4 regions of the Streptomyces sp. PU-14G genome follow, and region 1 is predicted to be linked to each of the others. Evidence: riboswitches for the same ligand, from Rfam matches in the RefSeq annotation. Region 1 holds a riboswitch; each other region holds the start of a gene.
What was found. Region 1 has a riboswitch for cobalamin ahead of metE (5-methyltetrahydropteroyltriglutamate--homocysteine S-methyltransferase). Riboswitches for the same ligand answer to the same signal wherever they lie in the genome.

Region 1 (7,595 bases):
CGCACGCAGGCGTTCGACCAGATCGGGGTTGGCGAGGAAGCCGCGGCCGAAGGCGATCAGGTCGGCGCCCAGGCCCAGCCAGAGGTCCGCTTCCGCCATCCCGGTCTGCTGCGGGCCACCGGGCGTGGTGGGGCTGACGATCAGGGTGCCCGGCCAGGCCTTGCGCAGGCGGAGAAGTATGTCCTCATCGGCGGTAGCCAGGTGCACGTAGGCAAGGTCGAGGCGGGCCGGCTCCGTCAGCAGGGCGGTGTTCAGCTCGGCCGCGCCGTCCTCGGTCACCCCCAGATGCCGAACGTCGTGTCCTGAGGACGGGGATCTCATGCCTGCTTACGTCAACGTCGGTATGCTCGATGAGGAGGCCGGCCTGGCCTACGCACCCGTGGCCCAGGAGTCCCTCCTCAGCTACGGCGGCCGATACCTGGTCGCGGGCCCCACACCCGAGCCCGTCGAAGGCGTCTGGCATTCCACCCGGTTCATGGTCATCGAGTTTCCCGACATGGACCGGGTCCGGGAGTGGTACGACTCCCCGGAGTACCGGCGCGCCCGAGCGATACGTGAGGGCAAGGTTGATGTGGGGATGCTGTTCGTTGAGGGGACGGTGCCCGAGGGTTTCTCGCTCCCGGGACAACACACCCGCGCGTGTACGTGAGTTGGTACAGGACGTGGGCTGTGAACCCGTGGCCGGCGGCGGTCTCGAGCGTGCGGGACTCCTGGAAGCGACCGCCGCGCTGTTCATCGCCCTGTGGGTCGGCGAGGGAGCGGATGCGCAAGCAGTCGCACCTCCGCCGGCCTACGCGGCTGGCCCGAGCCACCAGGAAACGAAAGGTGACACGAGGGCTTTCCGTCAGGAGTTCTTAGGGCTAACCGCTGCGCCGCTGTTCCGCTGCGCCGCTGTTCCGCTGTTCTCCGAGGCCGGTCCCGCACCGGCTCAGTAGGCCCGCACGGTGACGTTGACCCGCCCGCGCAGCCCCAACGCGGGCGGTCCGGTGTCGGGTTCGGTGCGCGGCACTCCGTGGTAGGCCAGGCGCGCGGGTCCGCCGAAGACGAAGGCGTCCCCGCTGTGCAGCCGCACGTCCTGCCACGGACGGCCCCGCCCCGCGGTGTTCCCGAAGCGGAAGACGCAGGCGTCACCGAGGCTGAAGGACACCACGGGCGCGTCGGAGCGCTCGTCGCTGTCCCGATGCATGCCCATCCTCGCGTCAGCCCCGTAGAAGTTGACGAGCGCGATGTCGTACGGGGCGGCGCAGGGTCCCTCCCCGTACGCGCCCTCGCCGGCCACCGCCGCCGCATCGCCCACCGCGCGGCGCGCCCACTCCCCCAGCCACGTGGGGAAGGCCTTCACCCGCTCCCCGTCGCCGTCCACGACGGTGTCCGCGTAACCGTACGGATACCAGTGCCGCCCCAGGCTCAGCTGGCGCACCGACATCTCGCCACCGCCGGGCATCCGCACCGTCCGCAGCCCGGCGGGCGGCAGTGCCCAGCGCCGGCAGGCCGCCAGCAGCTCCCCCTGCGCCCCGGCGTCCAGCCACCCCGGCAGGTGCACGGCACCGGGCGCCACCTCGGCGGGCGGACGCGGAAACAGCTCCTCGCTCACAGTGCGAGCGTACGGGGACTCACAGCACGGGTGCGGGGCGCTCATGGCACTCACGGCACGGGCAGCCCGCGAGGAGACCTGTCGCAGGGGTCACGCCCGCCGGAACTGATGGCCTCAGGCATCCATGTCGTATGGTCGAACGGACGGTCGTCTTACACACTAGGGAGCGCACTCGTGACGCAGGAGTCCGCCGAAAAGGTGCTGGCCGGGGTACGGAACTTCCGGGACGTCGGAGGGCTGCCCACGGTGGACGGGCAGCGGGTACGGCGCGGGGTGCTCTTCCGCAGCGGACACCTGGCGCACGCGACACCCGAGGACGCCGCCTTCCTCGGCGGGCTGGCACTGCACACGGTCTTCGACTTCCGCAACGACGCCGACCGGAAGCTCGACGGCCCCGATGTGGTGCTGCCGGGCGTGCGCAACGTCAACATCCCGCTCTCTGACCCGGCCGACGGCGCGGAGTTCTGGAAGATGGTGCGGGACGGCGAGCTCGACCAGCTCCAGACGATCCTCGGCAACGGGCTGGGCGCCGAGCGGATGACGACCTCCTACCGCACCATGATCACCTCGCGGACGGCCGAGCACAGCAGGATCCTGCACGCGCTCGCCGAGGACAGCGTGCCCGCGCTGATGCACTGCGCCGCCGGCAAGGACCGCGCGGGACTGTCGGTGGCGATCACGCTGCTGGCGCTCGGCGTCGACCGCGGCGCGATCGAGGCCGACTACCTGCTGTCCAACGATCCGCACCGGCGGTACAAGGTGCACCGCAGCGGCAAGTCGAGGGCCGGAATGTCGGCGGAGGTGCTGGAACTGCTGGCGCCCCTGTTCGACGCCCGCGCCGCGTACCTGCACGCGGCCTTCACCGCCATCGACGAGACCTGGGGCGACGTGGAGACCTACCTGGCCAAGGGGCTCGGTCTCACCGACGGCACCCGCACCCGTCTCAGGTCCCGGCTGCTGGAGTCCTAAGCGGGAGCGTACGCGCCGGGCCCCGCAGACACCTGTTCGCCGAGCCGCTAGGCTGGCCGCGCAGATGGTTCGCCCCGTCCGCCAGGCGGGAGGCGTCGTAAGAGGGAACCCGGTGGGAATCCGGGACTGCCCCGCAGCGGTGAGTGGGAACGAGAGCCGTCATACGCACTGGATGGAACGGTCCGGGAAGCGACGGCCGGTAGGTGCCCGCCGGGAGACCGGCAGGCGTGCCCGCGAGTCCGAAGACCTGCCCGCTGCCCGCACGCGCACGCGTGCGGTTCTCCCGGAGACCTCGAGGGCGGGTCGGAGAGCGGAGCACGCGGGCGGCACGAGACGCCCCCGCAGGACGGACGCCGACGCGGGTCCCGTCCGCGCCGCGCCCCTTCGCGCCGTCGTCCCGGTCCCGGGAGCGCTTCGGTCACCTCGCGAAGGAGAGTTGCGTGACAGCGACAGGTGCGAACGCTTCAGCGGTCCCCCAGGACACCACAGGCACCACGGACACCACACCCCAGCCCCGCACGGCCCACGCCACCGTGCACGGCTACCCCCGCCAGGGCCCAGGCCGCGAACTGAAGAAGGCCGTCGAGGGCTACTGGAAGGGCCGCGTCACCGCCGAGGCCCTCCACACCACGGCGGCCGGGCTGCGCCGCGCCAACTGGCGGGCGATGGCCGAGGCCGGGCTGGCCGAGCTGCCCACCGGCGACTTCTCGTACTACGACCACGTACTGGACACCACGGTCATGGTCGGCGCCGTCCCCGAGAGGCACCGCGCCGCGGTCGAGGCCGATCCGCTGGACGGCTACTTCGCCATGGCCCGCGGTACGCAGGACGCCGCGCCACTGGAGATGACCAAGTGGTTCGACACCAACTACCACTACCTGGTGCCCGAGCTCGGCCCCGGCACCGTCTTCCGCGCCGACTCGGGCAAGCAGACCCGCGAGCTGAAGGAGGCCCTTGCCCTGGGCGTGGAGGCCCGTCCTGTCCTGGTGGGTCCCGTTACCTATCTGCTGCTGGCCAAGCCCGCACCCGGCGCGCCCGAGGACTTCGAGCCGCTGACCCTGCTGGAGCAGCTGCTGCCCGTCTACGCGGAGGTGCTGGCGGACCTGCGCGCCGCGGGGGCACAGTGGGTGCAGCTGGACGAGCCGGCGCTGGTGCCCGACCGCACCCCCGAACAGCTGGCGGCTGCGGCCCGCGCCTACCGGGGACTGGGCGGGCTCGCCGACCGGCCGCGGCTGCTGGTCGCCTCCTACTTCGACCGGCTCGGGGAAGCGCTGCCCGTGCTGGCCAAGGCCCCCGTGGAGGGGCTGGCGCTCGACTTCACAGGGCCCGCCGCCGCCAACCTCGACGCGCTCGCGGCGGCCGGCGGGCTGCCGGGCAAGCGGCTGGTGGCGGGCGTCATCGACGGACGCAACGTGTGGATCAACGACTACGCGCGGTCCATGACCACCCTGGGCACGCTGCTGGGGCTGGCCGACCGCGTGGACGTGGCCCCGTCCTGCTCGCTGCTGCACGTCCCGCTGGACGCGAGGGCGGAGCGCGACCTCGACCCGCAGGTCGCCCGCTGGCTGGCGTTCGCGGCGCAGAAGACCGCCGAGGCCGCCACCCTGGCGCGCGGGCTGTCCCAGGGCACGGGCGCCATCGGCGGCGAACTCGCCGCCAACCGTGCCGACCTGGCCTCGCGCGCCGCCTCGCCGCTCACCCGCGACGCGGCGGTACGCGCCCGCACGGCGGCCGTCACCGAGGCCGACGCCCGACGCTCGGAGCCGTACGCCCGGCGCACGGCGGCGCAGCGTACCCGGCTGGGCCTCCCGCCGCTGCCGACCACCACCATCGGCAGCTTCCCGCAGACCGGCGAGCTGCGCGCCGCCCGCGCCGACCTGCGCGCCGGATGCCTCGACGAGGCGGCGTACGAACAGCGCATCGCGGCGGAGATCCGCGAGGTGGTCTCCTTCCAGGAGGAGGCCGGACTGGACGTGCTGGTGCACGGCGAGCCCGAACGGGGCGACATGGTGCAGTACTTCGCCGAGCGGCTGACCGGCTACCTGGCCACCCGGCACGGCTGGGTCCAGTCCTACGGCACCCGCTACGTGCGTCCCCCCATCTGCGCGGGTGACGTCTCGCGCCCGCAGCCGATGACGGTGCGCTGGACCCAGTACGCGCAGTCCCTCACCACCCGCCCGGTCAAGGGGATGCTGACGGGCCCGGTGACGATGCTCGCCTGGTCCTTCGTCCGCGACGACCAGCCCGCTGCCGAGACCGCCCGCCAGGTGGCGCTCGCGCTGCGCGACGAGGTGTGCGAGCTGGAGGCCGCGGGAACGGCCGTCATCCAGGTCGACGAGCCCGCGCTGCGCGAGACGCTGCCGCTGCGCGCCGCCGACAGGCCCGCCTATCTCGCGTGGGCCACCGAGGCGTTCCGCCTCACCACCAGCGGGGTGCGTACGGACACCCAGATCCACACCCACATGTGCTACGCCGAGTTCGGCGACATCCTCCAGGCCATCGACGACCTCGACGCCGACGTGATCAGCCTGGAGGCCGCGCGCTCGCGGATGCAGGTCGCCGACGAGCTGGCCGCGCACCGCTACCCCCGCGAGGCGGGCCCCGGCGTGTACGACATCCACGCGCCGCGCGTCCCGAGCGCGGACGAGGTCGCGGCGCTGTTGCGCAAGGGGCTGACGGCGCTGCCTGCGGACCGGCTGTGGGTCAACCCCGACTGCGGGCTCAAGACGCGGGGCTGGCCCGAGGTGCGCGCCTCGCTCGCGCACCTGACCGCGGCGGCGCGGACGGTACGCGGGGAGCTGCCCGGAAGGCCGTGAGCGGCCGAGTCCGCGGGCCGTGCCGCCACCGGGCGGTGGCGGCGCGGCCCGCGGGTCAGCGGAGTCAGCGGGTCGCCAGCGCCTGCTTGATCAGGGTGCGCCCGAAGTCCCACATGAAGCTGCCGCCGCTGTGCGCGTCGTCCATGACCTGCGTGAAGGCGGTCACGAAACGGTCCACCTCCGCCTCGCCCACCACCAGCGGCGGGATCAGCTTGATGACCTCCAGGTGATCGCCGGAGACCTGGGTGAGGATGCGGTGCCTGTGCAGCAGCGGTGCCACGACCATCTGTGCGAACAGGCCCTTGCGCGCGGTCTGGAGCATCGTCCAGCGGCTGCGCAGCCCCATCGACCTCGGCTTGCCGAACTCGATGCCGATCATCAGCCCGCGACCGCGCACCTCGTGCAGCAGCTCGTACCGGTCGACGAGCGCGGCGAGCCGGGTGCGCAGCTCCTCGCCGGTGCGGCGGGCGTTCTCGGTGAGCCGCTCGTCGTCCATGACGGCCAGGGTGGCCAGCCCGGCCGCCATGGCCTGGGCGTTGGACCCGAAGCTCGCGGAGTGGACCAGCACCCGGTCCATGGACGAGTAGACCTTCTTGAAGATCCACTCCTTGCCGAGGGTCGCCCCGACGGGCACGTACCCGCCGGACAGCGACTTGGCCACGCACACCAGGTCGGGATCGACACCGTCCTCGTGCTGGTAGGCGAAGAAGTCGCCGGTGCGGCCCAGCCCGGTCTGCACCTCGTCCGCGATCAGCAGCGCCCCGTGCCTGTGCAGCAGCTCGCGGGCGGCGCGCAGGTATCCGGGCGGTGCGGCGTGCACGCCCTTGCCCTGGACGGGCTCGACCACCAGCGCCGCCACGTCCTTCTTGCGTAGCTGGCGCTCCAGCGCCTCCAGGTCGCCCAGCGGCACGGGGGTGTCCGGCAGCAGCGGAGCGAACCCGTCGCGGAAGCCGTCCTCCCCGTTGACCGACAGCGAGCCGGTCGTCAGGCCGTGGAAGGCGTGCGCGCAGTACAGCACCCGGGGCCTGCCGGTGGCGTACCGGGCGAACTTGAGCGCGGTCTCGACGGCCTCGGTGCCGCTGTTGCCGAAGAAGACCCGGTCGAGACCCGGGGCGTACGACAGCAGCCTCTCGGCCAGCAGCCCGGGCAGCGGCTGGCAGTCGAACCTGGTGAGGTCGGCGAGCTGCGCGTCGAGCACGTCGTGCAGCGCCTGCCGTACGACGGGGTGGTGGCGGCCCAGGCCCATGACGCCGAACCCGGCGAGCATGTCGAGGTAGTCGTTGCCCTCGGCGTCGTAGAAGTAGGCGCCCTCGGCCCGCTCGTAGACCTTGTCGAACCCCAGGGTGTGCAGCATGCGCGGCAACTGGTGGTTGAGGTGGCGGGCGTGCAGGTCGTAGCGCTCGGCTCCGCGCTCGGCCAGCAGTTTCGCCAGGTCGAAGTCGCTCACGCCACGCTCCCCTCACCCGTGCGCGCCGCGCCGTCGATGGACTCCAGCAAGGACATGGTGGGCCCCCCTGCTCAAACGAGACAGTACTCCGGTGGTTCCGTGTGGCGTGCGGCGGCGGCCCGGCGCTAGCGCGAGCCACTCGGTGCGGCCGTCTCGCGGGCCGCGCGCAGCGACTCCTTGAGAGAGCCCATGGTGGCCAGCACGGCGGTCGGTTCGTAGCCGCAGTGCGCCATGCAGTTGGCGCAGCGCGGGTCCTTGCCGCGGCCGTACTTGTCCCAGTCGGTCTCCTCGACCAGCTCGCGGTAGGTGGGCACGTAGCCGTCGCTCATCAGGTAGCAGGGGCGCTGCCAGCCGAAGAGGGAGTAGTTGGGGATGGCCCAGGCGGTGCAGTCGAAGTCGGCCTTGCCCTCCAGGAAGTCGAGGAAGAGGGGGCTGTGGTTGAGCCGCCAGCGGGCCCTGTTCCCCCCGGCGAACGCCTTCTTGAACAGCTCCCTGGTCTGCTCGACACCCAGGAAGTGCTCCTGGTCTGGCGCCTTCTCGTAGGCGTAGGCGGGCGAGATCATCATCTCGTCCACCTGGATCTCGTCATTGAGGAAGTTCAGGACGTCGATGATGGTCTGCGGCGTGTCCGTGTTGAAGAAGGTGGAGTTGGTGGTGACGCGGAAGCCGCGCCGCTTGGCCTCCTTCATCGCCTCGACCGCCTCGTCGAAGACGCCTTCCTTGGCGACGGATTCGTCGTGCCGCTCACGCAGCCCGTCGATGTGCACGG
Region 2 (7,595 bases), on a different contig from region 1:
ACGTCGGACTGCCGATGCTGATGCTCTCGCGCCACTCACGCGACACCGACGGCGAACCCGTGGAGTGGGTGCGCTCGGTCTACCGCGGCGACCGCTACAAGTTCGTCGCCAACCTCCAGCGGCCCACCGACTGAGCAGCACGCGTGCCTTCCGGCCCCACGGGGGCCCGCGCCGCTCCCATCCGCGCGCCGCACGCGGTGAGTTGAGATCGGGTAACCCCCGTGCGGGGGTATGGCGCGGATCACGTCGCTGTTCTACCGTCGCCCTGCCGTCGTGGTGTGCCCGCCGCCTCGGGTGGTCGGCGGGTGGGGTCGAGGAGGAACGCGCGTGCGCAGCACTGCTCAGCAAACGAGGCGGATCAATCCGCGGTCCGTCGCCATCTGGACCGTGGTCGCGCTGGTCGGCGCGGCGGGCTGGGCCATGCTCGCGCTGGCACGCGGCGAGGAGGTCTCCGCCGCCTGGATGGTGGCCGCCGCGCTCGGTTCGTACGCCATCGGCTACCGGTTCTACGCGCGCTTCATCGCCACCCGCGTACTGCGCGTCGACAAGAGCAGGGCCACGCCCGCCGAGCGCCTGAACAACGGCATCGACTTCCACCCCACGGACCGGCGGGTGCTGCTGGGTCACCACTTCGCGGCGATCGCCGGGGCCGGGCCGCTGGTCGGTCCCGTGCTGGCGGCGCAGATGGGGTACCTGCCGGGCACCATCTGGATCGTCGCGGGCGTCATCCTGGCGGGCGCCGTGCAGGACATGGTGACGCTGTTCTTCTCGATGCGGCGGGACGGCAAGTCGCTGGGGCAGATGGCGCGGGAGGAGATCGGCCCCGTGGGCGGCGCCGCCGCGCTGCTCGCCGTCCTCGCCATCATGATCATCCTGCTCGCGGTGCTGGCGCTGGTCGTCGTCAACGCGCTGGCCGAGTCACCCTGGGGCACCTTCTCGATCGGGATGACGATCCCGATCGCGCTGTTCATGGGCTTCTACCTGCGGGTGCTGCGGCCGGGCCGGATCACCGAGGTCTCGCTGATCGGCATCGCGCTGCTGCTGTTCGTGCTGGTGGCGGGGCGGTGGGTCGCCGAGTCGTCGTGGGCGGACACCTTCACGCTGGACAAGCCGACGCTGGTCGTCTGGATCCTGGTCTACAGCTTCGTCGCCTCGATCCTGCCGGTGTGGATGCTGCTGGCTCCGCGCGACTACCTGTCGACGTTCATGAAGATCGGCACCATCGGGCTGCTGGCCGTCGGTGTCGTGGTGACGCTGCCGACGCTGAAGATGGAGGGCATCACCGACTTCGCGGGCGTGGGCGACGGGCCCGTCTTCGCCGGGTCGCTGTTCCCCTTCGCGTTCATCACGATCGCCTGCGGCGCCCTGTCCGGTTTCCACGCGCTGATCTCCTCGGGCACCACGCCGAAGATGATCCAGAAGGAGACGCAGGTCCGGATGATCGGGTACGGCTCCATGCTGATGGAGTCGTTCGTGGCGGTCATGGCGATGGTCGCAGCCTGCATCATCGATCCGGGCCTCTACTTCGCGATGAACGCGCCCGCCGGGGTGATCGGTGACTCGGTGCAGTCCGCCTCGGAGGCGGTGCGCTCGTTCGGGTACAGCATCAGTCCCGAGCAACTGGCCGCCGCCGCCAAGGCGGTGGAGGAGAGTTCGCTGCTCTCGCGCACGGGCGGGGCCCCCACGCTCGCCATCGGCGTCTCGAACATCTTCTCCGAGGTCGTCGGCGGCTCCGGGATGCGCGCCTTCTGGTACCACTTCGCCATCATGTTCGAGGCGCTGTTCATCCTCACCGCGCTGGACGCCGGCACCCGCGTGGGGCGGTTCATGCTCCAGGACATGCTCGGCAACGTCTACAAGCCGTTCCGCCGGATCAGCTGGTGGCCCGGGCTGCTGATCTCCAGCGCGGTGATCGTCGGGCTGTGGGGCTACTTCCTGTGGGTCGGCGTCCACGAGCCGCTGGGCGGGATCAACCAGCTCTTCCCGCTCTTCGGCATCGCCAACCAGTTGCTGGCCGCCGTCGCGCTGGCGGTCTGCACGACGCTGCTGGTCAAGTCGGGGCGGCTGAAGTGGGCGTGGGTGACGGCCGTGCCGCTGGTGTGGGACGCGGTGGTGACGCTGACGGCGAGCTGGCAGAAGGTCTTCTCCAGCGACCCGAAGGTGGGCTTCTTCCAGCAGCGCTCCGACTACCAGGACGCGATCGAGGCAGGCAAGGTCATCGCGCCCGCCAAGAACATGGACGACATGCACACCGTCGTCACCAACTCCACCGTCGACGGCGTGCTCTCGGCCCTCTTCGCGGTCCTGGTCATCGTCGTGCTCGTGGACGCGGCCCGCACCTGCGTGAAGGCGGTCCGCCACCCGCACAGCGCGACGATGCACGAGGCACCGTACGAGAAGTCGCAGCTGGTGGAGCCCGCCGGGCTGTTCCCCACCAAGGAGGAGAAGGCCGAGCGCGCCGCGCTGGCCGCCGCAGGGCCCGCCGAGGGCACGCGGGGCGGTGGCGAGAGCGGCGGGAAGGCGTGATGAGGGCCGTGGTGCGGGCCGCCTCGTGGGTGCGCTGGTACGTGCGCGAGTTGACCGACGAGAGCGCCTACGAGCGGTACGTCGCACACGTGCGGCACCACCAGGGCCCGGCGGCGCCCCTGCCCAGCCGCAGGGAGTTCGAGCGGCGGCGCACGGACGCGCGCGAGGGTGACCCGCGCGAGGGGTTCCGCTGCTGCTGAGACGCGAAGGGGTTCGCTGCCGCTGAGACGCGAGGGGTTCTGCCGCCGCTGAGGCCGGTGCGTCACGCGCACGGTGTCATGTCCGCTATACGGACGGACCGTGACGTGGACCGAGCGCTCGCCTAGGTTTCGTGCACATTGCATGATCTCTGAGCGAGGACGGAGCCCACCGCATGTCCGCACCACCACAGGACGCCGGGAAGAGACGCCCGGCCATCACCCCCGCACGCGTCGTGGCGGGCCTGTGCCTTTTCGCGCCGTTCGTCGGCATTCTGTGGGTCGACTCCTACGCCCGTATCGAGCCGACCCTCATCGGTGTTCCGTTCTTCTACTGGTACCAGATGCTGTGGGTGCTGATATCCGCCGTGCTCACGATGATCGCCTACCGCATCGTGCGGCGGGAAGCGGCCGGGGCGCGCCGGGCCGCCGCCTCCGAGACCGTCGCCCAGGCCGCGGCGGAAAGCGGTGAGGCCCGATGAAGGACGTCAACGGCGTCGCACTCGCCGTCTTCATCTTCTTCTTCCTGCTGGTGACGGTGATGGGGTTCCGCGCCGCCCGCTGGCGCAAGGCCGCGAACGAGAACAGCCTGGACGAATGGGGCCTGGGCGGGCGCAGTTTCGGCACCTGGATCACCTGGTTCCTGCTGGGCGGTGACCTCTACACCGCCTACACGTTCGTCGCCGTTCCCGCCGCCATCTACGCGGCCGGCGCCTCCGGATTCTTCGCGGTGCCGTACACCATTCTCGTCTACCCGCTGATCTTCACCTTCCTGCCCCGCCTGTGGTCCGTCTCGCACCGGCACGGGTACGTGACGACCTCCGACTTCGTGCGCGGCAGGTTCGGCTCGAAGGGGCTCTCGCTCGCCGTCGCGCTGACCGGCATTCTGGCGACGATGCCCTACATCGCGCTCCAGCTGGTGGGCATCCAGGCGGTGCTGGACGTGATGGGCGTCGGCGGTTCGGAATCCACCAACTGGTTCATCAAGGACCTGCCGCTGCTCATCGCCTTCGGGGTGCTGGCCGCCTACACCTACTCCTCCGGGCTGCGCGCCCCCGCGCTCATCGCCTTCGTCAAAGACGCGCTCATCTATATCGTCATCGCCGTCGCCATCATCTACATCCCCATCAAACTCGGCGGCTTCGACGACATCTTCGCCAAGGCCGGTGACGCGCTGGCGCAGGAGAATCCGGCGACCGGAAAACCGCGCGGGGAACTGGCCAGCGGCGAGAAGGCCCAGTGGGCGTACGCCACGCTCGCGATCGGCTCCGCGCTCGCGCTGTTCATGTATCCGCACTCGATCACCGCGACGCTTTCCGGCAAGAACCGCAACGTGATCCGGCGCAACACCACGATTCTGCCGCTGTACTCGCTGATGCTCGGTTTCCTCGCGCTGCTCGGCTTCATGGCGATCGCCGCGGGCACCAAGGTGGACAACGGCCAGCTGGCCATTCCGCAGCTTTTCGAGGACATGTTCCCCGACTGGTTCACCGGGGTCGCCTTCGCCGCCATCGGTATCGGCGCGCTGGTGCCCGCCGCCATCATGTCCATCGCGGCGGCCAACCTGTTCACCCGCAACATCTACAAGGATTTCCTCAAGCCGAACGCCACCGCCGCACAGGAGACCAAGGTCTCCAAACTGGTCTCCCTGCTGGTGAAGGTCGGTGCCCTCGTCTTCGTCCTCGGCATGGACAAGACCGTGGCCATCAACTTCCAGCTGCTGGGCGGCATCTGGATCCTGCAGACGTTCCCCGCGCTGGTCGGCGGCCTGTTCACCCGCTGGTTCCACCGCTGGGCGCTGCTGGCGGGCTGGGCCGTCGGCATGGTCTACGGCACGCTCGCCGCGTACGGCGTCGCGAGCCCGACACAGGAGCACTTCGGCGGCAGCAACGACGTGATCCCCGGCATCGGGGAGACCGGCTACATCGGTGTCACGGCGTTCGTGCTGAACGTGGCCGTGACCGTCGTCGGCACGGTCGTGCTGCGGGCGCTGCGGGCCCCCGACGGCGTCGACGAGACCCGTCCCGAGGACTACACGGCCGACGCCCCCGCCGCCGGCGACGGCGCGGCACAGGCGGGCGACAGCGCCGCGGGCCGCGCCGGCGAGGACCGCTCCGGCGAAGGGGAGGGTGAGGGCCCCAGGGTGGAGGCCGGCGCGGCCAACTGACCCCGACCGACACCGACGACCGACGACCGACGCCCGTCCCGGACACATTCCGGGACGAGCGTCGGCGTGTCGGCGCATGATGGCGGCCATGGACTTCACGACGAGCACAGCCGACACCGCGGCCGAGGCGACCACCGCAGCCAAGGCGACCAGCGCAGCCAAGGCGACCACCGCGGCCGAGGCGGCCAGCGCGACGGCCGGGGAGGCCGGCGCCACGAGAGGGCCGGCCGGCGTCACGGTCAGGACGGCCCGGCCCGAGGAGTACGCGCGGGCCGGAGAGTTGATCGCACGGGCCTACCTCGACGGGGGGCTGCTGGACTTCGGCGAGGACGACCCGTACCTGACGACACTGCGCGACGCCGCGAGCCGCGCCGCCCACGCGGAACTGCTGATCGCCGAGGACGGTACGGGCACGCTGCTGGGTTCGGTCACCTTCGTCGGAACCCGCGGGCGCTACGCGGAGATCGCAGGCGAGGGCGAGGGCGAGTTCCGGATGCTCGCCGTGGCACAGAGCGCGCGGGGGCGCGGGGTGGGCGAGGCGCTGGTGACCGCGTGCGGGGAGCGGGCCCGCGCGCTGGGCCTGCGCGGGCTGGTGCTGTCCACCCATCCGCGCATGGCCGCGGCGCACCGGCTCTACGAGCGGCTCGGTTTCACCCGCACGCCCGGGCGCGACTGGTCCCCGATCGAGGGAATGAGCCTGTGGACCTACGCCCTGGTGCTGTGACCCGCCTGCGGTGAGCACGCCCTCTCCCGGTGCGCATGACACAAGATATGGGGGGTCACACCCGAGCGGCCACAACATGTATGCTCCCTCACGGCCGTCGCCACTGACGCAGGGGAACCCGGTGCGAACCCGGGACTGTCCCGCAACGGTGTGCGGAGCAGAACGAAGCTGCCCGCGAGTCCGATCACCTGCAGGCGGCGGCATCGAGGAACGTCCGGGTCTCGTGGACTGGGCCGGCGGACGGAGTGCGGCATGCCCGACGGCGTGCGCGCTCCCCGCGCCCTGCCCTGCCACGAGCACGAGCAGCGAGCAGCGAGGGAGAGCACCGCGTGACCATCGCCCCCACCGCCCCGTCACCCAGCCAGGAGCAGCCGGCCGGGCGGGAGCGGCCCGCCGGCGAGCCAACCGGCCAGTACGGAACCGACGGCCAGTACGGAACCGCTCCCGGACCCGACGCGCACGACCGCCCCGCCGCCGCGCTGCGTGACACCCTCGCCGCCCTGACCGCGGACCTGACCGGCGCGGACCCGGCCCCCGTGCTCGCTGCGGCGCTGCGCGGAAGGGCCCCCTCCGCGACCGCGGCCGACCTGCGGGACCTGGCCATCGAAGCCGCCGCGGGCCTGATCGGCGAGGAGCCGGCGTACTCGCGGCTGGCCGCCCGGCTGCTCACGCGCGCCATCCGGGACGAGACCGGGGCAGAGGGCGTCACCTCCTTCTCCGCCTCGGTCGCGCTCGGCCACGCCCAGGGACTGCTCGCGGACCGGACGCACGCCTTCGTCACCGCGCACGCCGCACACCTCGACGCGCTGGTCGACGAGGCGCTCGCGGACGGCGCCGACGACCGGTTCGGCTACTTCGGGCTGCGCACCGTCCACTCCCGCTACCTGCTGCGCCACCCCACCACCCGGCGCGCGATCGAGACCCCGCAGCACTTCTTCCTGCGCGTGGCCTGCGGGCTGGCGGCGGACGAGACGGCAGCGGCGCTCGCCGAGGTCGGCACCTTCTACCGGCTGCTGTGCTCCCTCGCCTACCTGCCCTCCTCCCCCACACTCTTCAACGCCGGCACCCGCCACCCCCAGATGTCCTCCTGCTACCTGCTGGACTCCCCCAAGGACGAACTGGACTCGCTCTACGAGCGCTACCACCAGGTGGCCAGGCTCTCCAAGCACGCGGGCGGCATCGGCCTGCCCTTCTCCCGCATCCGCTCGCGGGGCGCGCTGATCCGCGGCACCAACGGGCACTCGAACGGGATCGTGCCGTTTCTGCGGACCCTCGACGCCTCGGTCGCCGCGGTCAACCAGGGCGGCCGGCGCAAGGGAGCCGCGTGCGTCTACCTGGAGACCTGGCACGCGGACATCGAGGAGTTCCTCGAGTTGCGCGACAACACCGGTGAGGACGCGCGCCGCACCCACAACCTCAACCTCGCGCACTGGGTACCCGACGCGTTCATGCGCCGCGTCGAGGCGGACGAGGACTGGTCGCTCTTCTCCCCCTCCGACGTGCCCGAGCTGACCGACCTGTGGGGCGAGGAGTTCGACGCCGCCTACCGCGCGGCGGAGGCCGACGGGCGCGCCCTCAAACGACTGCCCGCGCGGCAGCTGTACGGCGCGATGATGCGCACCCTCGCGCAGACCGGCAACGGCTGGATGACCTTCAAGGACACCTCCAACCGCACCGCCAACCAGACCGGTACGCCGGGCCGCGTCGTGCACTCCTCGAACCTGTGCACGGAGATCCTGGAAGTCACCGACGACGACCAGACCGCCGTGTGCAACCTGGGCTCCGTCAACCTCGCCGCCCACCTGGGCGAGGACCGGCGGATGGACTGGAAGCGGCTGGACGCCACCGTCCGTACAGCGGTCACGTTCCTCGACCGCGTGGTGGACGTCAACTACTACCCGACCGAGCAGGCCGCAGGATCCAACTCCCGCTGGCGGCCCGTCGGTCTGGGCGTGATGGGGCTCCAGGACGTCTTCTTCCG
Region 3 (7,595 bases), on a different contig from region 1:
GGTGTGCGCGGAGCGCAGGGGCGGGGCGCGGAGCGGGGTGGAGGGAGCCGGACCCGAGAGCGATCCGGTCAGCCACACCTGGGTGGCGTCGGCCGTGGACCCCTCACGTGCCGGTCCGGGCCGCACGCTCGTCACCTCCGTGGTGCTGGGCGAGCGGTCGGCCGACCCTTCGGCGGCGTTGGACAAGGCGGCCCGCGCGCAGTTGGCGGGTGTCCACGGCACGTCCACGGACCGGTGGGAGCTGTTGGCGGCGTACCACGATCCCGAGGCGGTCGTGGCGATGCCGGCGCCGCACGATCCCCGGCGCCCCGTGCGGGTGCTGTCGGGGCTCTACGTGTGCGGGGAGCACCGGGACACCAGTACGCCGCGCGGGGCGGTCGGTTCGGCGGAGCGCGCGACGGCGCAGATACTGCGCGACTTCCACCTGTCGAGTGCGCCGGTGGGGGCGGCGGCGGAGGACACCGCCGCTTAATCGAACAAGAGTCCCGAACTCCAGGGTGACCAGCGGGTTTTGTCAGTGGGGGCGGGTAGAATTCAAGGAGTTGCCAGGGAGCGCACCGACGCATCGAAGGAGCCGTCGATGACTGCTGTCCGTACCCGTACCTCCCGTTCCCACACCCGTCCCGCCGGCCGCCCGCGACACCAGCAGCCGCAGCTGCCGGCCATGTCCACGCTGCCGACCCTGCCGAAGAAGCCGCTGCCGGCAGGGCGGCCGCGCGCGTGGTACGTGGCGCACAACCGCCAACTGAAGGCCATGCGCATCGCCATAGCCCTGCTCGACACCGGCGTCTACACCGCCGAGCAGGCGTGCGACCACACCATCCACGCGACGGCGCAGCGCATCGGCGTGCACCCGCCGTCGCCGGTCACCTGCCGCCTGGTCCGCTCACTGCTGCCCTGACACCGCTCCCCCCGGCCCCTCCCCGGGGCCGGGGAGGGGCCGACCACTGCCCGCCGTCCGCGGGGGCGCAGGTGGAGGTGGACGCGCCCCGGAGGGGCGCGGGGAACTGCGCGGCACGCCGCAACCCACCCGCGGACCGCACACCACGGGCACTGGCACCCCCTCTGCGGAAGCACAAGCCGCAGGAAAAGCTCTAGCGCAGCGCCAGCCGGGCCGCTGAGGTACCCAGTCCCGCGGGGCCGTCGAACGGCCAGCCCGGCGCGTAGTGCCGCCGCAGGTCGCTCTCGGTGTAGCGGCGGCAGTCGCGGTGCCACACGAGGATGCCCGACATCCAGTTCTCCAGCTCCCGCACGTACCCGTCGAGCGCCGCACGGCCGTCCTCGTCCAGGGCGAAGTCGTCGTAGAGCACGGGGAACTCATGGGCGGCCACGTGCTGGAACTGCCTGATGCGGGAGGTCATCAGGTCGTCGACGATGCGCAGCGCCGTCGGGTAGTCGCAGTCGAAGAAGTCGCGGACGACGAGCAGCCCGTTGTGGATCTCCCCCTCGTACTCGATCTCCTTCTGGTACGAGAAGACGTCGTTGAGCAGGCAGGCGTAGTCGGCCGCCGCGTTCTCCAGCGACTTCATGGGTCCGCTGCGGTAGATCTCCTCCGGGATGCTGTCCGGATGGGCCAGCCGGCACAGGCTCATCGTCAGGTCGGAGCCGAAGGTCCTGCGCCGCATCTCGACGTAGTCGACGGGGTCGGGGATGCGGTTGGCCGCCTGGTTGTCCAGCTCCCACAGCCAGCTTTCCGCCATGGTCTCGATGGCCGCGCGGAAGCGGCGGCGCTTGGCCACGGACATCGGGCCCGCCGTGCGCGCCCACAGGTCGGCCAGCGAACGCTCCAGCGGACCGGCGGGCGGCGGGAGCGGCTCTCCCTCGACGGGCATGAACAGCGACAGGCGCTCGGTGCACACCTTGGCGCCCGCCAGGTCGCGGGTGCGGCCGAAGCGGACCGGGTAGTAGTCGTCGCCCCACGTGCCCCAGGCCAGCCAGGCGGAGGAGAGGTCGAGTTGGGCCCGGGTGGCGTCGGGGTGGATACCGGCGGCGCACAGCGGCAGGTCGTTGTCGCGGATCAGCTCCTCGTCCCACACCCGGCCCCCCGGCACGTCCGGCTGCGGGTCCAGCAGCCCCATCGCGCGGGCCCAGGTGACGACCCGCTCGCGGGCCCCGTCCAGGTGGGGGCTGAGCTGGGGCGTGAAGGGCATCTCGAAGGCGGGCAGCACCGAGGGGCCCGTGCGCTCGTGCGGGACGTGGGTGAAGGAGCGGACGCGCTGCGGGGCGGTACGCGCGATGCCGGCGAGGATGTCCGTCGCCGAGGTGCCCAGCCCCGCGGGGAGGAACGGCAGGCGGGCGGCTGCCGGGCCCGTGTCCCCGGCGGTGGCCGCCCCGCCGTTCATGTAGCGGCTGGAGCGCATGTGCCACTCGTGGCCGCCGGACTGCCAGTCCTGGAGTCCCTTGACGTACGCGGCGACGGCGGCCTGGTCCGCCGGGTCGAGGCCCTTGTCGGCGCAGAGCGCGGGCAGTTCGGTCAGTGCGGTGTGCTCGAACTGCTGGAGACGGGAGGTCAGCAGGTCGTTGACCGCCTCGGCCGACTCCTGGGTGGTGCAGTCCAGGAACGTCTCCAGCACGAGGACGCCGTTGGACAGCTCGCCCTCGTCCCCGATCTCGCGCTCGTAGGAGAACAGGTCGTTGCGCAGGTGGACGGCGTCGGAGAACGTGTCGCGCAGCACGCACAGGGGGCGGGAGCCGGCGACGGCGGCGGGCACCTCGGCGTGCGCGGCGAACTCCACGAGCCCGGCCGACCAGGGGGCGCCGCCGACCTTGCGGCGCATCTCGATGTACTCGACCGGGTTCGGCACCCGGCCGATGTTGATGTTGGACAGCTCCCACAGCGACTCGTTGAGCAGGTTCTCGGTGCTCACGGCGAACCGGGCGCGCCAGTCACGGGACATCGACGGCACGGTGCGGGCCCACAGGTCGGCCAGCCCGGCCTCGACCGGGTTGGTGGGCTCGGGCACCGCCGCGGTGCCGTCCAGCGGCATGAACAGCGGGAGCCTGTCCAGATACGCCTTGCCGCCCGCGCGGTCCTGAGTGCGCTTGAACATCTCCAGGAAGTGGTCGTCGAAGAAGAAGACCCACACGTACCAGTCGGTGACCAGCGCCAGGTCGTCCTCGCTCGCGTCGGGGTGCGTGTAGGCGCACAGCAGCGCGTAGTCGTGCGCTTCCAGGTCCGCGGTGTCCCATACCCCGGAGCCCTCCAGCATCCCCTGCCGCGCCGCCCACTCGCGGGTGTGGGCCCGTGCCGCTTCGAGGTGCGGGTTGAGGCGGGCCGGGTACGGCACGTAGAAGTCGGGCAGTTCGAAGGGTTGCGACAACGTCCGGTCCCCCAGGTACGCGAGTGGCTGGCGGACTTGGCCTACCCGGGGCGAAGCGATGAACATCCTTTTTCACCCGGACGTGGGACACGGCGCGGACAGTGCCGTGACGAGGCTGTCGAACAAAACCCGTGGTGAGCACGGAGGTTGGGCTGTTAGGTTCACGAACGTGGCGAAGCTGAATCAGATCATCGCAGTCGAGAAGGGCGTCAAGTCCAAGGTGGCCCAGGACCTGGCGCAGGCGCAGCACGGGCTGGGAAAGCCGCAGATGCTCGCCGGTATCTCGCGTACGTACCAGCCCAAGGACGAAGAGGGCGAGCAGCTTCCGCCGGAGTCGACGCGGGTGCAGGTCAAGGCCGAGGATGTGCTGAAGGAAACGGCGAAGATCCTCACGCGGCTGTTCGACGTGACGGCGACGAAGGACTGGTCGAACCTCACGGCCCGCGCGGACATCGTCGTCGACGGGCGCACCGTGCTCGCCGAGGTGCCGGTCTCCTACCTGCTGTTCCTGGAGAAGCAGCTCGGTGAACTGGGCACCTTCCTGCGCAGGCTGCCCGTGCTGGACGGCGCGGAGGCCTGGGAGCAGGACCCGTCCACGGACTGGTGGAAGACCGAGCAGGTCCGTACGGTCCGCACCAAGAAGGTGCCGCGCAACCACGTCAAGGCGGAGGCCACCGAGAAGCACCCGGCCCAGGTCGAGGTCTACTACGAGGACATCCCCGTCGGGTACTGGACGACGGTCAAGTACTCCGGCGCCCTTCCCGCGCGGCGCGTCAACGAGCTGCTGGAGCGGCTGGAGAAGCTCTCCGCCGCGGTGAAGTTCGCCCGCGAGGAGGCCAACGCCACGGAGGTGACCGACCAGCGCGTCGGAGACGCCGTCTTCGGCTACCTCTTCTCCTGAGCACTTCTCCCGAGCACTTCTCCTGACCGCGTCGGTGCGCCGAGCGCGCACCGACACCCACCGACTCCCCGGGCAAAGATTCAGACTCTTGCCGCCCGGGGTGCGCCAGGAGCGCAAAGCTGAAACTGAAGCTGATGTGTGAACCCCCGGCGGCACTGCCACAGTCAGGCCCCGGTCAGTCTCAACCTCTCGCTCCACGCTCAGCATCGCCGTTCATCGTCCGGCAACCGGGGCGGTGACGACCTCGAGACGCCGGTTCGAACCCGGCCGGCCGTTCTTCGTGCGGCCGTGGTGGAGTGGCTCCACGCGAGGACATCGCCGAACGATCCGCCCATCAACCGCTGGGGACGTGCGAACGAACGGCACCCAGGACCCCGGGGCCGGGCAAAGCCCCGGGGTCCCTTTTGCCACTTCTCCTCCTTTCCCCCCTAGCGCCCCCTAACGCCCCCTTACTCCGCCCCGCTGGCCGCGTGGTACGTTGCAGCCGCCAGTCAAACCCTTGAACGGGTCAGGGAATCCGGTGCGAATCCGGAGCTGACGCGCAGCGGTGTGGGACTGGGGTGTGCACGAGGCCACTGGGGCGCGGTCCCTGGGAAGGCGCACACTCCGACAGTCCCGAGTCCGAAAACCTGCTGGCACCCGCACTCCGGGACCTCGGAGGCGGTGGCACGCCGGGCTCCGCGACTGAGCCTTATGACGGAGAAGGACACAGCTGGCCATGCGCCGAACGCGCCGTGGGGCCCTGCGGGCCGCGGTTCTCGCCCTCGCCCTCACCCTCCTGCCGGCCGTCACGGGCTGCGGGACGACGCCCTCGCCGGGGGCCGCCTCGGGCAAGGCCGAAGCGGGCTATCCGCGCACGCTGCACAACTGCGGGCACGAGGTCACCCTGGAGCACCGCCCGCGGCGTGCCGTCTCGCTCGACCAGGGATCGACCGAGATCCTGCTGGCCCTCGGCCTCGCGGACCGCATGGCGGGCACCGGCACCTGGACCGACCCGGTGATGAAGGGGCTGGAGAAGGAGAACGCGAAGGTGGAGCGGCTGGCCGACGGCTACCCGGCCATGGAGAAGGTGCTCGCCGGCGAGCCCGACCTGGTGACCGCCTCGTTCGCCGCCACCCTCGACAAGGGCGGCGTCGCCCCGCGCGGGAAGTTCACCGACCTGGGCGTGCCCACCTACCTCTCCCCCGCCGACTGCGCCAAGAAGTCCGGGACGAACGGCGACGGAGCGCGCCGCGAGCCGCTGACCATGGACACGGTCTACGGCGAGGTCCGCGACCTGGCGAAGGCGTTCGGTGTCGAGGAGCGCGGCGAGAAGCTGGTCGCCGAGCTCCGGGCCAGGATGACGAAGGCCACCGAGGGCGTGGACGCGCACGGCACCTCCGTCCTGTACTGGTTCGCCAACTCCGAGTCCCCGTACGTGGCCGGCTGCTGCGGGGCGCCCGGCGTCATCACGCGGGCGGTCGGGGCCGAGAACGCCTTCGCCGGCACCCACAACGAGTGGCCGCAGGTCGGCTGGGAGACCGTGGCCGACCGCGATCCGGACGTCATCGTCCTGGGCGACCTGACCCGCAAGAACCAGACCGCCGAGACGGCGAAGGCGAAGATCGAGAAGCTGGAGTCCGACCCGGTCACCCGCCACATGACGGCGGTGCGCCACAAGCGGTACGTCCTGCTGCCCGGCGCGGCGATGAACCCCTCGATCCGCACCGTCGAAGGGGTGGAGAAGGTCGCACGCGGTCTGCGGAACCTCCACCTCACGGAGCCCGCGAAGTGACCGCAGGGCCAATCCCGCGGTCGGCCGCGCCGGGTGCGCGGCGCTCCCGGCGGTGGACGCTCGCGCTGCGCAGCGGGCGGGGCACCGCCCTCGTGTGCGCCCTCGGGGCGGCGGTCTGTGCGCTGTCGGTCGCGCTGGTCATCACCGTCGGGCAGGCGGGGATCGGCGTGGCCGACGTGTGGCGCGTCGTCGTCGAGCGACTGGGCGGGGCGGACGCCGGGCTGAGCCCGATCCGCGAGGGCATCGTGTGGGAACTGCGGCTGCCCCGCGCGCTGCTGGCCGCCGTGTGCGGTGCCGGTCTCGGGCTGTGCGGTGCGGTGCTCCAGTCGCTGCTGCGCAACCCGCTCGCCGACCCGTTCGTGCTGGGCGTCTCCTCCGGCGCCTCCACCGGCGCGGTGAGCGTGGTCGTCCTCGGCGTGGGCGGCGGCGCGCTCTCCCTGTCGGCGGGTGCCTTCGTCGGCGCCGCGCTCTCCTTCGCGCTGGTGCTGCTGCTCGCGCACACCTCGGGCGGTACGACGGACCGCGTGCTCCTGTCGGGCATCGCCGCCATGCAGCTCTTCTCGGCGCTGACCTCACTGATCGTCTTCCTCTCCGCCGACGCCGAGCAGACCCGCGGTGTGCTGTTCTGGCTGCTGGGCTCGCTCGGTTCCGCGAGCTGGGTGGAGGTCGCGGTGGGCGCCGGGGCGCTGGCGCTCGCCCTGGCGGTGTGCCTGGCGCGGGCCCACGCGCTGGACGCCTTCGCCTTCGGGCCCGAGGCGGCGGCGGCGCTGGGCGTGCGGGTGCGGCGGATGCGGCTGGCGCTGCTGCTGGTGACGGCACTGCTGACGGCCGTCCTGGTCAGTTCGGCCGGCGCCATCGGCTTCGTCGGGCTGGTGCTGCCGCACGCGGCGCGCGCCCTGACCGGGCCCGCGCACCGGCGGCTGCTGCCCGTCACCGCGCTGCTGGGCGCCCTGTTCCTGGTGTGGGTGGACACCGCGGCGCGCACCCTGCTGGCCCCGCGCGAGCTGCCCGTCGGGGTGGCGACCTCGCTGCTGGGCGTGCCGGCGTTCGTGCTCATCCTGCACCGGGGGCGGCGCGGCCGGAGCGCCCACGGCACAGCGGGGGCGGGCCTGTGAGTCTGAGCGCGCGGAACGTGACGTGGCGGGCCGGCGGGCGGCTCGTCGTCGACGGGGTGAGCCTGGATCCGCGTCCCGGCCAGACGGTGGGGCTGCTGGGCCCCAACGGGTCGGGCAAGTCGACGCTGCTGCGGCTGCTGGCCGGCATCAGGGCCACCGCCTCGGGAGTGGTCACCCTCGACGGCAGGCCGCTGCGCGAGGTGGGCCGCCGGGCCGTGGCACGGCGGGTGGCGGTGGTCGAGCAGCACGCCGAGACCGGTGTCGAGCTGACCGTCGAGGACGTCGTGCGGCTGGGCCGTATCCCGCACCGCGGCGCCTGGGCGGGGCCCGGGGCCGAGGACGAGGCGGCCGTACGGGAAGCGGTCGAGCACACCCGGCTGACCGACCGGCTCGACCAGCCCTGGCACAGCCTCTCGGGCGGCGAGCGGCAGCGGGTGCAGATCGCCCGCGCGCTGGCCCAGCGGCCGAGCGAACTCCTGCTGGAC
Region 4 (7,595 bases), on a different contig from region 1:
CTCCTCGTCGGCACAGCGGGTGAGGGCGCCGACGGCGGAGAGGCCGTCGAGCGCCCAGTCGAGCAGGCCCGCCAGTGCGACGCCGACGTCGGCGCGGCTCGCCGCGTGCCCGCCGGCGTCCCGTTCGGCCCGCAGCTCGGCGATGCGCCGCCCCAGCAGGTCGTGCAGGAGCGCGAAGGTGACGGGCCCGCCGGACAGGTGCATGACGGACAGGAACTGGGGCACCGCCTCGACGACCTCCGCCACCAGCGTCTGTTCGTGCGGCAGCGGCGCGGGGTGGGCCAGCGACCAGGCGTCGAAGAGGGCGACCCAGCCGCGCAGTACCGCGCTGTCGTCCCGGTCCCAGGCGCGCAGCCGCCAGCCGGCGCGCGCGGTGTCCCCGTGCAGTTCGATCAGCCCGGCCAGCTTCGCCCTCCCCCAGTGGGCGCGCACCTGCCCGGCGGTCATGGACAGCTCGTCGGCGGCCCGGTGGAGTCCGTCGTCCGCGTGCGGGGACGTACCGGCGCCGGCGGCCCAGTGGGCGACGCGGACGGCGCCTGCGAGGGAGGCCCGGGCGTGCCGGGCGAGCTGGTCGCGGGGGAGCATGCCGTCCGGAGGCCGGGGCGTCCGGGCGGCGCGCCTGGTCGTCACCGTGCGCCGGGCGGCTGCGACGGGCTGTCGGGGGACGAGGCGGAGCCGGTTGTCTCGCGGAGTACGGGACGTCGTCACAGGAGCAGTCTTCACGCTGTTCCCGGGAAACCCAAACCTGGGGTGCCATATCCGGTCGTCCGGCGCCATCTTGGAGCACACGACGACCCGGTGAGGGGGCCTCAGCGTGACACCGTCTCAGGCGGACCTCCGGCCGGGCGGGGCGCGCTCGCGGTCTCAGGCGGGCCCTCCGACCGGGCGCGATGCGCTCCTGGGGAGCCGGCGCGGTGCACTCGTGGGGAGCCGGCGGGGTGCGCTCACATGAAGGGGGTCAGGAAGCGGCGCAGCTTCTCCTCGTACCCGTGCGGGTCGGCGTTCCACATCGCCGCGTGCGGGGCGTACGGGACGCGGTGCAGGGAGACGAGCCGCTCGCGGCGGGCCGCGAGGGCGCGGGAGCTCTCCCAGGGGGCGACGGTGTCGGCGGGGCCGTGCAGCAGGAGTGTGGGCACGGTCAGCTTGGCGGGGTCCACCAGTGGCGCTTCCCGGTCCTCGGGCAGCCCGGCCCGGCCCTGGACGGCCCGCACGACGAGCGGCAGCAGCGCCCTGGGGGCGCCGTGCGAGGACGCCAGCGCGCGGACGGTGTACTGCCAGTCCAGGACGGGCGAGTCCAGGACGAGCCCGGCGACACGGTCGCGCAGCGGGGAGTGCGCGGCAGCGTGCAGCGCCATCGTGGCCCCGCTGGACCAGCCGTGCAGGACGACCCGCCCGGCCCCGTGCTCGACGGCGTAGCGGATCGCCGCGTCCAGGTCCCGCCATTCGGAGTTGCCCAGGTGGCCGATGCCGTCGGGACAGGGCGGCGCCCCGGGGTCGCCGCGGTAGCCGATGCCGAGCACCGGCATCCGCCGGCTCACGTAGAAGGGGAACAGCGTCATGGGGTGCTCGCGGGTGGCGCCGAGTCCGTGCACGGTGATGACCCAGGTGCCGCGGGCGCCGGGGACGAACCAGGCGGGCAGTTGCCCGAGCTCGCCCGGGATCTGCACGTCGGTGTACTCCAGGCCCAGCGCCTCCCCGGGGTCGCCCACGTGCACCTGCGGGGTGAGGCGGACGGTCGCGCCGGTGCTGAGCCGTCCGCGGCTGACGCGCCGCAGCTCGCGGACCACCGTGTGCGGCCTGGAGCGCGCGGCCGTCTCGTCCTCCATGACGGGACCGACGACGGCGTGGGCGCCACGGCCGGTCAGGCCGTAGATTCCCGGGAGCCCGGCGGCCAGTGAGCGGGTGACGGCGATCCGGCCGTCGTCGTGCGACTGTACGGTCAGCCGGGTGCCCTCGAACCCGGCGGTGGGTCTGACGGCGGCGTCGCCGCGGGCGCGCACGGGGCGCAGCGCGACATCGGCGGCGTACCGTCCGGCCGCCAGAGCGGCCGCGCCGGTGCCGAGCACGGTGGTCGCGGCCAGTGCCGCGGTTCGCAGACGCATTCTCTCCAGGTTGACGCGAGGGGCCGGGTCAAACCAGCGGGACAGGCCGGGAGAGTGACGTCTGTGCGGGGTAACGCCGCGTGCCAGAGAGGGTGCGGTCGGTGCCGCCGATGCCGTGGCCGGGGTGTCGCGTTGCGCTGACCGACCCACGCGAACACGGTGTGACCTGGAACACACAATTGTCGTCAGGGGGTGACACCTCGACGCCCGCCCCAGTTCACCTTCCGTTCATTCGCCGTCCTTACGTTCACGGCGTGACTGCCCCTCGAACTGATTGTGCCTGGTGAATGGAACACATCACGCTTCTCATCGGGATCGTGATCGTCACGGCCTTGGTGTTCGACTTCACGAACGGCTTCCACGACACGGCCAACGCCATGGCCACCACCATCTCCACCGGGGCGCTGGCTCCCCGCGCGGCGGTGGCGATGTCCGCGGTCCTCAACCTCCTCGGCGCGTTCCTGTCCGTCGAGGTGGCCAAGACCATCTCCTCGGGAATCATCGACGAAGGTTCCGGCATCAAGCCTGAAGTGATCTTCGCCGGGCTGGTGGGCGCGATCATCTGGAACCTGCTGACCTGGCTCGCCGGACTCCCCTCCAGCTCCTCCCACGCCCTGATGGGCGGCCTGCTCGGCGCGACGGTCGCCGCGGTCGGCACGGGCGCGGTCAACGGCGACGTCGTCGTCATGAAGGTGCTCATCCCCGCGCTCGCCGCCCCGCTGGTGGCCGGCATCGCCTCCGTCTGCGCCACCCGGGTGACCTACCGCGTCGCCCGCAACGCCGACGAGGGGCAGACCGCCAAGGGCTACCGCGCCGGGCAGATCACCTCCGCCGCGCTGGTCTCCCTCGCGCACGGCACCAACGACGCGCAGAAGACCATGGGTGTCATCACCCTCGCGCTGGTCACCGGCGGCGCCCTGGCCCCCGGCGCGAACCCGCCCGTGTGGGTCATCGCCTCGGCGGGCCTGGCCATCGCGCTGGGCACCTACCTGGGCGGCTGGCGCATCATCCGCACCATGGGCAAGGGCATCACCGACATCCAGCCGCCGCAGGGCTTCGCCGCCCAGACGAGCGCGGCGGCCACCATCCTGGCCTCCTCGCACATCGGCTTCTCCCTCTCCACCACCCACGTGTGCTCCGGCGCCGTGATGGGTTCGGGACTGGGCCGCAAGGGCGGCGTGGTCCGCTGGGGGACGGCGGGCCGCATGGTCGTCGGCTGGGCGCTCACCCTCCCGGCCGCGGGACTGGTCGCGGCGGGCGCCGCGCTGCTGGCCGAGCAGGGCGACTGGGGCGTGGCGACGGTCGCCGTCCTCACGCTGGCGATCTGCGGCGCCATCTGGGTCCGCTCCCGGCGCACTCCGGTGGACCACACCAACGTCAACGAGGTGGAGCCCGCGACGGAGACCGCCATGCCGGCGCCGTCAACGGAGCCGGAGCCGGAGCCGGAGCCCGCGGGGGTGCTCACCACCGCCGTCCGCGCCGTCTCCCCTCCCCCGCCCCGAGCCGCCCCGCCKCCGCGGGCAGCATCTCCTGAGCCCCTCGGACAGGGCCTCGAGCCAGAAAGAGTGACCGCATGAACATCGACTGGGCCGCCCTCGGCCAGGTCTTCGGCGTCAGCCTGCTGGCGACCGTCGGACTCGTCGGCGTCTTCACCCTCGGCATCGTCACCAACTCCCCGCGCGCCGGCGCCACCAGCTCCTCCGCGCTCGCCCGCACCGGCGCGTACGCCTGCTATGCGCTGTGCCTGGCGGCGGTGGCGTACGGCATCTACCTGATCGCGGCGTAACCCCCCGCCCAGGCCTGCCCGAAACCCTCGGCACGGCCCCTCGGCACGGCCCTTCGGCACACCGCCCGACGACGAGCGCCCCCGGGAACCAGAGACCCCGGGGGCGCTCGTCGTCGGGCGCGGCTGCCCCGGCAGCGGGGTGGGCCGACGCGGTGGGCGTGGGGGATCACACACTCCCCCGTCGCAGGTCAAGGGCGAGTTGACGGGGTCAGTCGGGCGTGGTGGACTGCCGGTGCCCAAACGGCGGCATGGAGAGGAAGCCGGTGCGAATCCGGCGCGGTCCCGCCACTGTCACCGGGGAGCACCATCCCAGCGATGCCACGGCCCATGCGGGCTGGAAGGCGGGGTGGCGCGGATCCGGGAGCCAGGAGACTCTCGCCGCCGGTCGAGTCGAGCCAGGGCGAGGACCCTGAGTGAGGACACCGCCATGCGTGGCTGCGCTGCCGTATCCGCCCCCTGCGGGGCTTCGTTTCCCGTCGTCGTGGATGTGTGCGCCGGGCCCGTCGCGTGAAGCGGACCGTGGGCGTCCAGACCGGCGGCGCCGTCGCCGGATTCGTCGCGGACGCGCTGCTCGGGGACCCGCGGCGCGGCCACCCTGTCGCCGCCTTCGGCCGGGTCGCAGGCGCGCTGGAGCGACGGATGTGGCGCGATCACCGCGGCGTGGGGGCGCTGTACGTGGCCCTGTGCACGGGCGGCGCGGTCGCGATGGGACGTGCCGTGAGCGCGGCCGTCGAGGCCACCGCGGGCAAGAGCGCGGCGCGCAGCGGAACCGCACGACACAGCCAGGCCGCGGACCCGGGCGCGAACTTCGGACCCAGCGCGGTCGCGGGGCGCAGCGCGGTGGCAGCACGCGACGCGGTCGCAAGGCGTAACGCCGCCGCAGAGCGCGACGCGGCCGGCAAGGGCGCCGCCGCGGTGACGGCCGCGGCCACCTGGGCGGTCCTCGGTGGTACGTCCCTGACGCGGGAGGCGCGCGCCGTGGCCGCCGCGCTGGAGGCCGGGGACCTGGCGCTGGCCCGCGCGCGGCTGCCCGCGCTGTGCGGGCGCGACCCGCAGGGGCTCGACGCACAGGGCGTGGCGCGCGCGGTGGTCGAGTCCGTCGCGGAGAACACCTCGGACGCCGTGGTCGGCGCCCTGGTGTGGGGCGCGCTGGCGGGCGTGCCGGGGATGCTCGGCTTCCGGGCGGTCAACACACTGGACGCGATGGTCGGTCACCGCTCGCCGCGCCACCGCAGGTTCGGCTGGGCCGCCGCCCGGCTGGACGACGCGGCGGGGTGGCCCGGGGCGCGGCTGACCGCCGTACTGGCCGCCGTGGCCGGGCCGGACCCGCGCGGCGCCGTACGGGCGTGGCGGGCGGACGCGCACCGGCATCCGAGCCCCAACGCGGGCCCGGTCGAGGCGTCGTTCGCCGGGGCCCTCGGTGTGCGGCTCGGCGGGACGCTCTCCTACGGCGGACGCGTCGAGCACCGTCCGGTCCTGGGCGAGTCCGGCCGCCAGGTGCGGACGGCGGACATCGAGCGCGCGGTGCGGTTGTCGCGGCGCGTCGGCGTCCTGGCGCTGGCGGTCTGCTGCGCGGCCGGTGCCGCGCGGGGTGCGGCGAGTGGGACGAGGCGGCGCCCTCGGGGTGCCGGGAGCGCGGGAGGCGCACGGTGAGCGGGGGCGGCGCGGGCGGACTGCTGGTCGCGGGGACGACCTCGGACGCCGGCAAGAGCGTGGTGACGGCGGGCATCTGCCGCTGGCTGGTCCGCAAGGGGCTGCGCGTGGCGCCGTTCAAGGCGCAGAACATGTCGCTGAACTCCTACGTCACCCTCGACGGTGCCGAGATCGGCCGGGCGCAGGCCATGCAGGCGGCGGCGGCCCGCACGGAGCCGAGCGCGCTGATGAACCCGGTGCTGCTGAAGCCGGGCGGTGACCGCACCAGCCAGGTCGTGCTGCTGGGCAAGCCGGTGGGCGAGATGTCCGCACAGGGCTACTTCGGCCGGCACACCGGCGGAGCCCAGGGCGTGCGGTTCGGACGGCGCGAGGAGCTGCTGGAGACGGTGGCGGGCTGCCTGGAGGAGCTGCGGCGTACCCATGACGCGGTCATCTGCGAGGGCGCCGGCAGTCCGGCCGAGATCAATCTGCGGCGCAGCGACATCGTCAACATGGGCCTGGCGCGGGCCTGCCGGCTGCCGGTCGTGGTGGTCGGCGACATCGACAGGGGTGGCGTCTTCGCCTCCTTGTTCGGTACGACGGCGCTGCTGGCGCCCGAGGACCAGCAGCTGGTGGCGGGCTACCTGGTGAACAAGTTCCGCGGTGACGTGACGCTGCTTCAGCCGGGTCTGGAGATGCTGCGCGGGCTGACGGGCCGGCCGACGCTCGGGGTGCTGCCGTTCCGGCACGGCCTCGGCATCGACGAGGAGGACGGGCTGCGGGTCTCCCTGCGGGGCGCGGTGCGGGAGTCCGCCGTCGCGGCTCCGCACGGTGCCGACGTGCTGCGGGTGGCGGTGCTCGCGGTGCCGCTGATGTCGAACTTCACCGATGTGGACGCGCTGGCGGCCGAGCCCGGCGTGGTGGTGCGCTTCTGCGACCGCCCCGAGGAGCTGGCCGACGCCGACCTGGTCGTCGTGCCGGGCACGCGCGGGACGGTCAGGGCGCTGGAGTGGCTGCGCGAGCGCGGCCTGGCGGACGCGGTGGCGCGGCGGGCCGCCGAGGGGCGTCCCGTGCTGGGCATCTGCGGCGGCTACCAGTTGCTCGGCGAGCGGATCGAGGACGAGGTCGAGTCGCGTGCGGGGCTGGTGGACGGGCTCGGGCTGCTGCCCGTACGGGTGCGGTTCGCCCCCGGCAAGACCCTCGCCCGTCCGCACGGCACGGCGCTGGGCGAGCCGGTGGAGGGCTACGAGATCCACCACGGGGTGGCCGACGTGCACGGCGGTGAGGGCTTCCTGCGCTCGGCGGGCGGCGCGGAGCTGGACGGGTGCCGCGTGGGGTCCGTGTGGGGCACCCACTGGCACGGTTCGCTGGAGTCGGACGGCTTCCGCCGCGCCTTCCTGCGCCGGGTCGCCGCCGACGCGGGCCGCGCCTTCGAACCCGCGCCCGACACCCGGTTCGCCGCCCTGCGGGAGGAACAGCTCGACCTGCTGGGCGATCTGATCGAGGAGCACGCGGACACGGCGGCGCTGCTGCGCCTCATCGAGGACGGGGTGCCGGAGGGGTTGCCCTTCGTGCCGCCGGGGGCGCCGTGACCGTGCGCCCTCCCCCGGACAAGCGCGCCCTTTCCCAGACATGTTCGATCGAAGCCACTCGAAGGAGTGACCGCGTGACGCCTCCCTATCCCTTCACAGCCCTCGTCGGCCAAGCCGACTTGCAGCTTTCCCTCCTGCTCAACGCCGTCTCCCCGGCCATTGGCGGCGTCCTGGTGCGCGGCGAGAAAGGCACGGCGAAGAGCACGGCCGTCAGGGCCGTCTCGGCGCTGCTGCCCGACGTGAGGGTCGTGCCGGGCTGCCGCTTCTCCTGCGACCCCGCCGCACCCGACCCGGACTGCCCCGACGGCCCGCACGCGGGCACCGACCCGGACGCGGCCGAGGCACGCGCGGCCCGCATGGTGGAGCTGCCCGTCGGCGCCTCGGAGGACCGGCTCGTGGGCGCGCTCGACATCGAGCGGGCGCTGTCCGAGGGCGTGAAGGCGTTCGAGCCGGGGCTGCTGGCGGACGCGCACCGGGGCGTGC

Region 2: another riboswitch for cobalamin. It lies ahead of AB8Z75_RS04860 (ribonucleoside-diphosphate reductase subunit alpha); the one in region 1 lies ahead of metE (5-methyltetrahydropteroyltriglutamate--homocysteine S-methyltransferase).
Region 3: another riboswitch for cobalamin. It lies ahead of AB8Z75_RS04115 (ABC transporter substrate-binding protein); the one in region 1 lies ahead of metE (5-methyltetrahydropteroyltriglutamate--homocysteine S-methyltransferase).
Region 4: another riboswitch for cobalamin. It lies ahead of AB8Z75_RS09570 (cobalamin biosynthesis protein); the one in region 1 lies ahead of metE (5-methyltetrahydropteroyltriglutamate--homocysteine S-methyltransferase).

Annotation. Positions count from the first base shown of each region.
Region 1 covers NZ_JASKYT010000052.1:4,598-12,192, forward strand. Annotated here, with positions in the region: partial or broken gene AB8Z75_RS09245 (alkene reductase) at 1-258, opposite strand, end outside; gene AB8Z75_RS09250 (DUF1330 domain-containing protein) at 320-649, shown strand; partial or broken gene AB8Z75_RS09255 (NADP oxidoreductase) at 636-809, shown strand; gene AB8Z75_RS09260 (alpha-ketoglutarate-dependent dioxygenase AlkB) at 929-1,594, opposite strand; gene AB8Z75_RS09265 (tyrosine-protein phosphatase) at 1,769-2,563, shown strand; cobalamin riboswitch at 2,662-2,812, shown strand; gene metE (5-methyltetrahydropteroyltriglutamate--homocysteine S-methyltransferase) at 3,097-5,379, shown strand; gene AB8Z75_RS09275 (aspartate aminotransferase family protein) at 5,444-6,826, opposite strand; gene hpnH (adenosyl-hopene transferase HpnH) at 6,952-7,595, opposite strand, start outside.
Region 2 covers NZ_JASKYT010000023.1:12,181-19,775, forward strand. Annotated here, with positions in the region: gene AB8Z75_RS04830 (GntR family transcriptional regulator) at 1-134, shown strand, start outside; gene AB8Z75_RS04835 (carbon starvation CstA family protein) at 421-2,526, shown strand; gene AB8Z75_RS04840 (YbdD/YjiX family protein) at 2,526-2,726, shown strand; gene AB8Z75_RS04845 (DUF3311 domain-containing protein) at 2,900-3,205, shown strand; gene mctP (monocarboxylate uptake permease MctP) at 3,202-4,890, shown strand; gene AB8Z75_RS04855 (GNAT family N-acetyltransferase) at 5,171-5,614, shown strand; cobalamin riboswitch at 5,692-5,825, shown strand; gene AB8Z75_RS04860 (ribonucleoside-diphosphate reductase subunit alpha) at 5,944-7,595, shown strand, end outside.
Region 3 covers NZ_JASKYT010000018.1:13,497-21,091, forward strand. Annotated here, with positions in the region: gene AB8Z75_RS04095 (FAD-dependent oxidoreductase) at 1-472, shown strand, start outside; gene AB8Z75_RS04100 (hypothetical protein) at 665-901, shown strand; gene AB8Z75_RS04105 (germacradienol/geosmin synthase) at 1,095-3,320, opposite strand; gene AB8Z75_RS04110 (hypothetical protein) at 3,490-4,221, shown strand; cobalamin riboswitch at 4,693-4,873, shown strand; gene AB8Z75_RS04115 (ABC transporter substrate-binding protein) at 4,940-5,995, shown strand; gene AB8Z75_RS04120 (FecCD family ABC transporter permease) at 6,061-7,110, shown strand; gene AB8Z75_RS04125 (ABC transporter ATP-binding protein) at 7,128-7,595, shown strand, end outside.
Region 4 covers NZ_JASKYT010000054.1:14,739-22,333, forward strand. Annotated here, with positions in the region: gene AB8Z75_RS09550 (hypothetical protein) at 1-585, opposite strand, end outside; gene AB8Z75_RS09555 (alpha/beta hydrolase family protein) at 945-2,102, opposite strand; gene AB8Z75_RS09560 (anion permease) at 2,390-3,679, shown strand; gene AB8Z75_RS09565 (hypothetical protein) at 3,676-3,888, shown strand; cobalamin riboswitch at 4,141-4,263, shown strand; gene AB8Z75_RS09570 (cobalamin biosynthesis protein) at 4,408-5,541, shown strand; gene AB8Z75_RS09575 (cobyric acid synthase) at 5,538-7,112, shown strand; gene AB8Z75_RS09580 (putative cobaltochelatase) at 7,187-7,595, shown strand, end outside.